Regions from separate parts of the Arthrobacter sp. NPDC056691 genome, predicted to be linked through region 2. Evidence: predicted binding sites of a transcription regulator. Region 2 holds the regulator's gene; the other holds the start of a gene.

Region 1 (4,360 bases), on a different contig from region 2:
GCCCCGCCGGCCGCGTCTCCCCGCCCCAGCCTGCCGTTGGCCAGCGTGGGTCCGCTGGACTTCCGGGTGGGCGACTGCTTCAGGGACTTCGACCCCGAGGCATCAAAGTCCACGATCGTTGCGTGCACCACCGACCATTCCGCCCAACTGGTGGCGGTCACCCACTACGCCGGCAGTGACGGGTACCCGGGCCGTGACGCCCTGAAGACCAGGGCCAGGGAGACGTGCCAGACGGCGGCCCTGACAGAGAAGTCCAACGCCTACAACCTGAACTACCGGCTCGCTTACCCGAGCACGGCCAGCTGGGGCAAGGGCGACCGCCGCGTGGACTGCTACGTCACCGCATCCGGCAACATCATCAAGGCAAGCCTGCTCCCGTCCCGCTAGTCCCGGCGGCGGACGGTGAGTCCGCTGCCCAGAGGAGGGCCGCCGTCGGGACCTGAGAGTGCCTCCAGGCCCTCCACGGTGAGTTCCCCGAGGTCCGCGGCGGTGTCCACCAGCACGGTGTCGCCGTCGGAGATTTCACCGGCCAGGATGGCTTTCGCCAGCCGGTCGCCGATTTCGCGCTGCACGAGGCGGCGCAGCGGCCGGGCACCGTACGCAGCATCGAAGCCGGACATCGCCAGCCAGGAGCGGGCACCTTCGGTGACCTCCAGCGCGAGCCGCCGCTCATGCAGACGCTTGGCCAGCTCCGCCACCTGCAGCTCGACGATCCGGGCCAGTTCATCGACGGACAGCGGATCGAACAGCACCACCTCGTCCAGCCGGTTCAGGAACTCCGGCTTGAAGGAGGCGTTCACCGTGGCCATCACCGCGTTGCGCTTGGCGTTCGCATCGAGCGTCGGGTCCACGAGGAACTGGCTGCCCAGGTTTGAGGTGAGCACCAGGATCACGTTGCGGAAGTCCACCGTGCGGCCCTGGCCGTCGGTGAGGCGGCCGTCGTCGAGCACCTGCAGCAGGATGTCGAACACCTCGGGATGGGCCTTTTCCACCTCGTCCAGCAGCACCACCGAGTACGGCCGGCGTCGGACGGCCTCGGTGAGCTGGCCGCCCTCCTCGTAGCCGACGTAGCCGGGAGGCGCACCGACGAGGCGCGCCACGGAGTGCTTCTCGCTGTACTCGGACATGTCGATCCGCACCATGGCGCGTTCGTCGTCGAACAGGAAGTCCGCGAGCGCCTTGGCGAGCTCGGTTTTGCCGACGCCGGTAGGACCCAGGAACAGGAAGGAACCGGTGGGCCTGTTGGGGTCGCTGATGCCGGCCCGGGCGCGGCGCACGGCGTCGGATACGGCGGTAACGGCCTTGGACTGGCCGATCAGCCGCCTGCCGAGCTCCTCCTCCATGTGCAGCAGCTTCTGACTTTCGCCCTGCAGCATGCGGCCGGCCGGAATGCCGGTCCACGCGGCGATGACCTCGGCGATGTCGGTGGCGGTGACCTCTTCCGCCACCATCAGGGCGGACTTGTCCGCGACGGCGGCCTCGGCCTCGGCGGCGTCGCTCAGCTCGCGCTCCAGGGCCGGAATTTCGCCGTAAAGGATCCTGGACGCCGTCTCCAGGTCACCCTCGCGCTGTGCCTTGTCCGCCGTGGACCGCAGCTCATCCAGCTTTGCCTTCAGGTCGCCCACGCGGTTCAGGCCGGCCTTCTCGGCTTCCCAACGGGCGTTGAGGCCGGCCAGTTGCTCCTTCTTGTCCGCCATGTCGGCCCGCAGGGCAGCAAGCCGCTCCACGGACGCAGCGTCGGTCTCGCCCTGCAGGGCGAGTTCCTCCATCGTGAGCCGGTCGACGGCGCGCCGCAGCTGGTCGATCTCCTCCGGGGCGGAGTCGATCTCCATGCGCAGCCGGGAGGCGGCCTCGTCCACGAGGTCGATCGCCTTGTCCGGCAGCTGCCGGCCGGAAATGTAGCGGTTGGAGAGCGTCGCGGCAGCCACCAGCGCGGAGTCGGCGATGGCAACCTTGTGGTGGGCCTCGTACCGCTCCTTCAGTCCGCGGAGGATGCCGATGGTGTCGTCCACGCTGGGCTCCCCGACGTACACCTGCTGGAAGCGCCGCTCCAGGGCAGGGTCCTTCTCGATGTTCTCGCGGTATTCGTCGAGCGTGGTGGCGCCGATCAGCCGCAGCTCACCGCGGGCCAGCATGGGCTTGAGCATGTTACCGGCGTCCATGGCGCTTTCGCCGCTGGCACCGGCACCCACCACGGTGTGCAGCTCATCGATGAACGTCACGATCCGGCCGTCGGAGTTCTTGATCTCCTCAAGGACGGCCTTGAGCCGCTCCTCAAACTCGCCGCGGTACTTGGCGCCGGCCACCATGGAGGCCAGGTCCAGGGAGATCAGGGTCTTGCCCCGAAGGCTCTCCGGCACGTCGCCCGCGACCATCCGCTGGGCCAGGCCCTCGACGACGGCGGTCTTGCCGACGCCCGGTTCGCCGATCAGCACGGGGTTGTTCTTGGTCCGGCGGCTGAGCACCTGCACCACGCGGCGGATTTCGCTGTCACGGCCGATGACCGGATCGAGCTTCCCGGAACGCGCCACGGCGGTGAGGTCAGTGCCGAATTTTTCCAGGGCCTGGAAGGTGTTCTCGGGGTCGGGCGAGCTGACCTTGCGGTCGCCGCGGACACCTGGCAGGGCGGCCGCCAGCGCCTCATGGGACGCGCCGGCGTCGCGCAGCAGCCTGCCCACGCCGTCGCTTCCGGCCGAAAGACCCAGCAGCAGGTGCTCGGTGGAGACGAAGGAATCACCCAGCTTGTCGGCCTCGTTCTGGGCGTTCTGGATCGCCTGCAGGGAAGGCCGGGACAGCTGGGCCTGCTGGACCGAGCTTCCCGACGTGGCGGGCAGGGCCTTGATGGCGGTACTGGACTGCACGCTGACGGCGTCCGGATCGGCTCCGGTGGCGCGGAGGAGCGCGACGGCGACACCCTCCCGCTGATCCATCAGCGCCTTGAGCAGGTGTGCGGGTTCCACCTGCGGGTTCCCTGCCGTGGAGGCATTCATGGCGGCAGCCGAAAGAGCCTCCTGGCTCTTGGTGGTGAATTTGACGTCCAAAGAGAGCTCCTTTCGAAGACGGTTTAGATGAGTTGAGTCTACTACGCTCAACTTTGCTTTTTCAGGTCCTCACGGCCAGGTTTTCCCACAGCGAAATGCACCTCTTGCGGACGGGCGAATTTTCCGTGAACGGTGGCCCTTGAACTGTATCGCCGCCGGCCGAATCCCCCTAGGATCAACCTGTGGCTGCCACTACCCCAGAGACAGGACCGGCAATGAAGAAGTTTGTAGTTCTTTACAACGCACCGCAGTCGGCACAATCCCAGATGGCGGAGAGTTCCCCCGAGGCCGCCCAGGAAGGCATGAAGGCGTGGATGGAGTGGGCATCCCGGGCCGGCAGCGGCATCGTGGACATGGGCCAACCCCTGGGCGCAGGCAAGGAGGTCAGCCAGTCGGGCACCTCGGACACGAACACCAGCGTGGGTGGCTACGGCATTCTGCAGGCCGAGGACATGGACGGCGCCCTGGCCCTGCTCGAGGGGCACCCGCACCTCATGATGCCCGGCGCCAGCATCCAGGTGTACGAGACCCTCGACCTGCCCGGAATGTAACCCGCTAGGAGCCCCGGACCCCCGAGACGCTGGTGATCCAGGCGAGGTTGCGCACCACGGAGGCGTGGTCGTTGTAGTAGCCGGTGTAACTCGAAGGGTTCGGGGCCGGCAGGATGTCCGATGTGGACAGGACGCCTGCAAGCTTGCCGTTCACGACCAGCGGGCCGCCGGAGTCGCCGTCGAGCGTGTGGCCGCTTTCCGACCTCGTCCGGACAGACGGGCCGCCATAGTTGTCCACACCCTGCCACACCACCGAGACGTCCGCCGCCTTGAGGTAGTAGGACATGGCACCGGATCCCTTGGACTGATACCCCCAGCCATACACTCTGGCGGTGGTTCCGGTGGCGGGAAAGGAACCGGACAGGCCCACGTAGGAGCCGTAGTACGGCGTGGCCAGCTTCAGCAGCAGGACATCGCCGGCAGGTGCGGGGTAGCGCCCGGCGACCTTACGGACCGCACCCCCGGCTCCGAGGTAGCTGGTACCCAGCCGGACCGACCTCAGGCTCGTGGAGTTGCAGTGCTTGGCCGTGATGACCCAACTGGCAGCGATCAGACTGCCGGTGCACTGCACATTGGTGCCTGCGGCGTCGAAGGAAACTTGCGCCGCGAAGGGGGCGGCTGAAACTGTGGTGGTACCGCCACCGGCTATATCCCTGCTGAAGGTGCCGCCATCATGGGGCGCCGGCACTTCCTTGACGGGCACGCCTTGGGCCGTGGTGGCCTGGGCCGGCAGGGCGCACAGAACGGGAGCCAGCAGCGCCGCACCGG
Region 2 (4,360 bases):
GGTGAACGGGTCCTCCGCGCGGCCCAGGTCATCGTCGCTGTCCCGGCGTAGCATTACCCCATCGAGATGGCAGTTCGCGGCAGTGATTCGCAAGAACATTGCCGCGAACTGCCATCTCGGCACAGAGATTTGAAAGGAAACGCCATTGGCTAGCCAGGACTGGGTGGACAAGGACTTCTACAAGATCCTTGGTGTTGCCAAGGACGCTTCCGACGCCGACATCAAGAAGGCATACCGGAAGCTTGCGCGGCAGTACCACCCGGATACGAACTCCGGGGACGCTGCCGCGGAGAAGAAGTTCAAGGACATCTCCGAGGCGTACTCCGTGCTGTCCGATCCTGATGAGCGGCAGCAGTATGACGCCATCCGGGCCATGGGCGGCGGGGCACGTTTTGCGCCTCACGGTGCCGGGAGCACGGCGAACGGCGGCTTCGAGGACCTCTTCGGCGGCCTGTTCACCGGCGGCGCCGGGCGCCACTCCGGCGGGTTCAGCACCGCTGGCGGCGTTCCGCCCGAGTTCGCCGACCTGTTCGGCGGCGGCTTCGGTGGCGGCCCTGCCGGTTACCAGCGCGCACCGCAGAAGGGTGCCGACCGGTCGGCGAGCACCAGCATCTCCTTCGCCGGGTCCATCCGCGGCACCACCATTGGGCTGCGCGAACCGGACGGCGAGGTCATCGACGTCCGGGTGCCCGCGGGCATCAAGGACGGCCAGAAGGTGCGCGTCCGCGGCAAGGGCCAGTACGGCCCGGCGGGCAACGGCGACCTTCTGGTCACCGTCAATGTCAAGACCCATGACTTTTACACGCGCGACGGCGACAACCTCCGGATCCACGTTCCGGTCAGCTTCCCGGAGGCTGCTTTGGGCGCCGACATCGAGGTTCCCACGATCGACGGCGAACACGTCCGGGTCCGTGTTCCCGCCGGCACCCCGTCGGGGCGCACGCTCCGGGTCAAGGGCCGCGGCGTCAAGACATCGAAGGCCACCGGGGACCTGCTGGTGACCATCGACGTCGCCGTGCCGCAGAACCTGAGCAAGGAAGCCGAGGAGGCCGTGAAAGCATTCGCAGCGGCCACCACCGGAGCGGACGTCCGCCAGGGCCTGGCAGCCAAGGCCCGGCTTTAGGGACGGGTGCCGGCCGTGGACATCAATTTCGATCAGCCGATCTTCGTCATCTCGGTGGCCGCCGAGCTTGCCGACATGCACCCGCAGACACTCCGCCAGTACGACCGGCTGGGCATTGTCTCGCCCAGCCGGGCGCCGGGCAAGTCCCGGCGCTACTCCCAGCAGGACGTCAACCGGCTCCGCGAGGTGCAGCGGCTGTCCCACGAGGGCGTCTCGCTCGAGGGGATCAAGCGCATTCTGGAGCTCGAAAACCAGGTGGCTGCACTGCAGCGCCGGGTGAGTGAACTGACCGAGGAACTGGCCCGCCGTCGTGATCCCCTGGATTCCCGGATCTTCGCCGCCGGCACCGCCGGCGACGTGGTGAGCCTGGCGCGCGGCCAGCGCCCCCGGCCCCGTTCGCAGGCCGTAGTGGTGTGGCGGCCGCGCGGCGACAGCTAGCAAGCTGCCTCCAGCCAAGCGCCTCCGGCCAAGCGCGGATGGCCTTCCCATTGCCAGAATCGGATGCGGTGCCAAAATAGGGTGCAGCGCCGGAACGGGGTCACCAGCCGCAATGCCGCGGCCCAGGCTCCCGGGCAGAAGGGACGCAGGGCCGTGACCTACATCAAGGATTTTGACCAGCTGGGACGCAGCGATCTGGACGAGGCAGGCGGCAAGGGTGCCAACCTCGGTGAGCTGGCCCGGGCCGGTTTTCCGGTGCCGCCGGGCTTCGTGCTCACCACGGCGGCCTACCAGGACTTCGTCAACGCCAACGGGATCGCCGGCCGCATCCTTGAACTTGCCGCCCTCCCCGCCGGCGCTTCGAACAACGACTATAACGCTGCCGCCCTGCAGATCCGCGCGTTGTTCGCCGAGAGCAGGATGCCGGAGGAGATTGGCGGAGAACTCCTCGCTGCCTACGGGCGGCTGGGCAACCAGACGGCGGCCGGAGCAGGCGACGAGGCCGGAGCGGAGTCCAGCGGCGACGCAGCACGGGTGGCGGTGCGGTCCTCGGCCACGGCGGAGGACCTCGCCTCGGCCAGCTTCGCGGGCCAGCAGGACACTTACCTGAACGTCACCGGGCCGGATGCCGTGGCCGCCGCAGTCATTGACTGCTGGGCGTCGTTGTGGAACGCCCGCGCCATGGCATACCGCTCACGGAACGGCTTCGACCCGGCCGCTGTGCGCCTCGCCGTGGTGATTCAGGAGATGGTCGACGCCGGGGCCGCCGGCGTGCTGTTCACCGCCAACCCTGCTACCGGCCGCCGGGACCAGTCGGTGATCAGCGCCGCCTGGGGGCTGGGCGAGTCCGTGGTCAGCGGGGCCGTTTCCACGGACGACGTCGTGGTGGATGCTGCGACGGGGCGCGTGGAGCAGCGCCGGACGGCGGACAAAGACGTGATGACGGTCTATGGCCGAACCGGCACTACTGAGCAGCCTGTTGCCGAAGAGAAACGCCGGGCGCCCGTGCTCGGCGATGATGCGGCGGCCGCGCTGGCCCGCCAGGGAGCGGCCATAGCGAAGCACTTCGGGGTGCCCCAGGACATAGAGTGGGCGCAGGCCGCAGGGGAATTCTTCATCCTGCAGGCACGTCCGATCACCGCACTGCCCGAGCCTTCGGCCGACGCACCGACGGAATGGCCGCTGCCCTATCCGGACGGGATGTACTTCCGTGCCAGCATCGTCGAGCAGCTGCCGGACCCGTTGTCGCCCCTGTTCGCCGACCTCATCGACGGCTCGGTGACCCGGTCCCTGAAAGCCCTGCTGGCCGAGGCGGTCGGAAGCAGTAACGTGGTGCGGCCAGGGGACGTGTCGCTTCCCACCGTCAACGGCTACGCGTACTACTACTACAGCAACGCCGGAATGCGGCGGGTGATGGGCAAGTCGCTGACGGCGATGCGCGCACTGGCCCGGGGCAAGGCCCATATGGGAATCAAGGGCTGGCGCGAACATTCGCACCCCAGGTACCGCGGGCTTGTGAAGTTCTGGGCGGCCAAACCGCCGGCGGACCGTCCGGCCCCCGAGCTGCTGGACGGCATTTCCGCGCTGCTGGACGCCGGGGCCGCGTACTACACAGCGGTGCAGTCCATCATTCCGATCGCCGCCACCAGCGAGATCATGCTCCGGGGCTACTACGACAAGCTCGTCCGCGGGCCCGGCGACCCGTCCGCGGAGGTCTTCCTCCTCGGCTACGACAGCGAGCCCATCCGCGCGGAGAAATCCCTGTATGACCTTGCGGTGTGGACCCGCGAGAGGCCGCAGCTCGCCGCCGCCGTCACGGAAGGATCAGCGGCCGCCATCGCCGAGGGTCTCCGCAGCGGCACGCCTCCGGCAGGCGTGTACGGGAGCGGGGACGGGGTTGCGGGCGTGGATCCGGAACAGTGGGACCAGTGGCGTTCCCGCCTCCAGCGGCACCTGGACCGCTACGGGCACGCCGTCTACAACCTTGATTTCGTTAATCCTGTGCCGGCCGATGACCCGTCGGCACTGCTGGAGACCCTGAGGTACTTCGTGCGGGGCCAGGGCAAGGATCCGCACCAGCGCCAGCAGTTGTCAGCCGACCGGCGGGAGGAACAGGCCCGGCTGATCAGCGCCAGACTGGGGCCGCGCCGTCGACCGGTTTTCCGCAGGCTGCTGCGGTGGGCGCAGAAAGCGGCGCCTGTGCGCGAGGACGCACTGGCCGACGTCGGCCTGGCCTGGCCACTGATGCGCCGGATGCTGCTGGAACTGGGGGAGCGGCTCACGGCTTCGGGCGTCATCGCCGCACCCTCCGACATCTTCTGGCTTCGCCTCGATGAACTCCGCAATGCCATCGACTTCGGGCTGGCAACGCCCGGCGCGGCCATCACCGGCACGGACCGGCCGGTGCGGGCAGAAGCCGTTGAACAGCGCAAGATGCTGTGGCGGGGCCAGCGAAAAGCCGCGGCCCCGCAGCTGCTGCCCGAGAGCCGGTGGATGGAACGCGCGTTCGGCAGCATGATGCCCGCGCGTACGCGGCAGCAGGCCGGAGATGTCATTACCGGCGTCGGCGCGAGCTCCGGACAGGTGACCGCACCGGCCAGGCTGCTGCACGGCCCCGACGACTTCGCCAGCATGCGTCCCGGCGAGGTGCTCGTGGCACGCATGACCACCCCCGCGTGGACACCGCTGTTTGCGATGGCATCGGCGGTGGTCACGGACGTAGGCGGCCCGCTGAGCCACAGCTCGATTGTCGCCCGTGAGTACGGCATTCCCGCCGTTCTGGGAACGGGCGTGGCCACC

The links. The regulator HspR, encoded in region 2, represses chaperone genes until heat shock. The targets are predictions, from matches to a motif close to AAGTTGAGTCNNNNNGACTCAACTT.
Region 1: a site for HspR is predicted at 3,071-3,095, ahead of clpB (ATP-dependent chaperone ClpB). Genes of this name have one in related genera too.

What each region holds. Positions count from the first base shown of each region.
Region 1 covers NZ_JBHTXX010000032.1:27,829-32,188, forward strand. Annotated here, with positions in the region: gene ACFRAU_RS20695 (septum formation family protein) at 1-387, shown strand, start outside; gene clpB (ATP-dependent chaperone ClpB) at 384-3,041, opposite strand; gene ACFRAU_RS20705 (hypothetical protein) at 3,257-3,592, shown strand; gene ACFRAU_RS20710 (S1 family peptidase) at 3,597-4,360, opposite strand, start outside.
Region 2 covers NZ_JBHTXX010000024.1:3,679-8,038, reverse strand. Annotated here, with positions in the region: gene ACFRAU_RS17530 (nucleotide exchange factor GrpE) at 1-51, shown strand, start outside; gene ACFRAU_RS17525 (DnaJ C-terminal domain-containing protein) at 146-1,123, shown strand; gene ACFRAU_RS17520 (heat shock protein transcriptional repressor HspR) at 1,139-1,561, shown strand; gene ACFRAU_RS17515 (PEP/pyruvate-binding domain-containing protein) at 1,715-4,360, shown strand, end outside.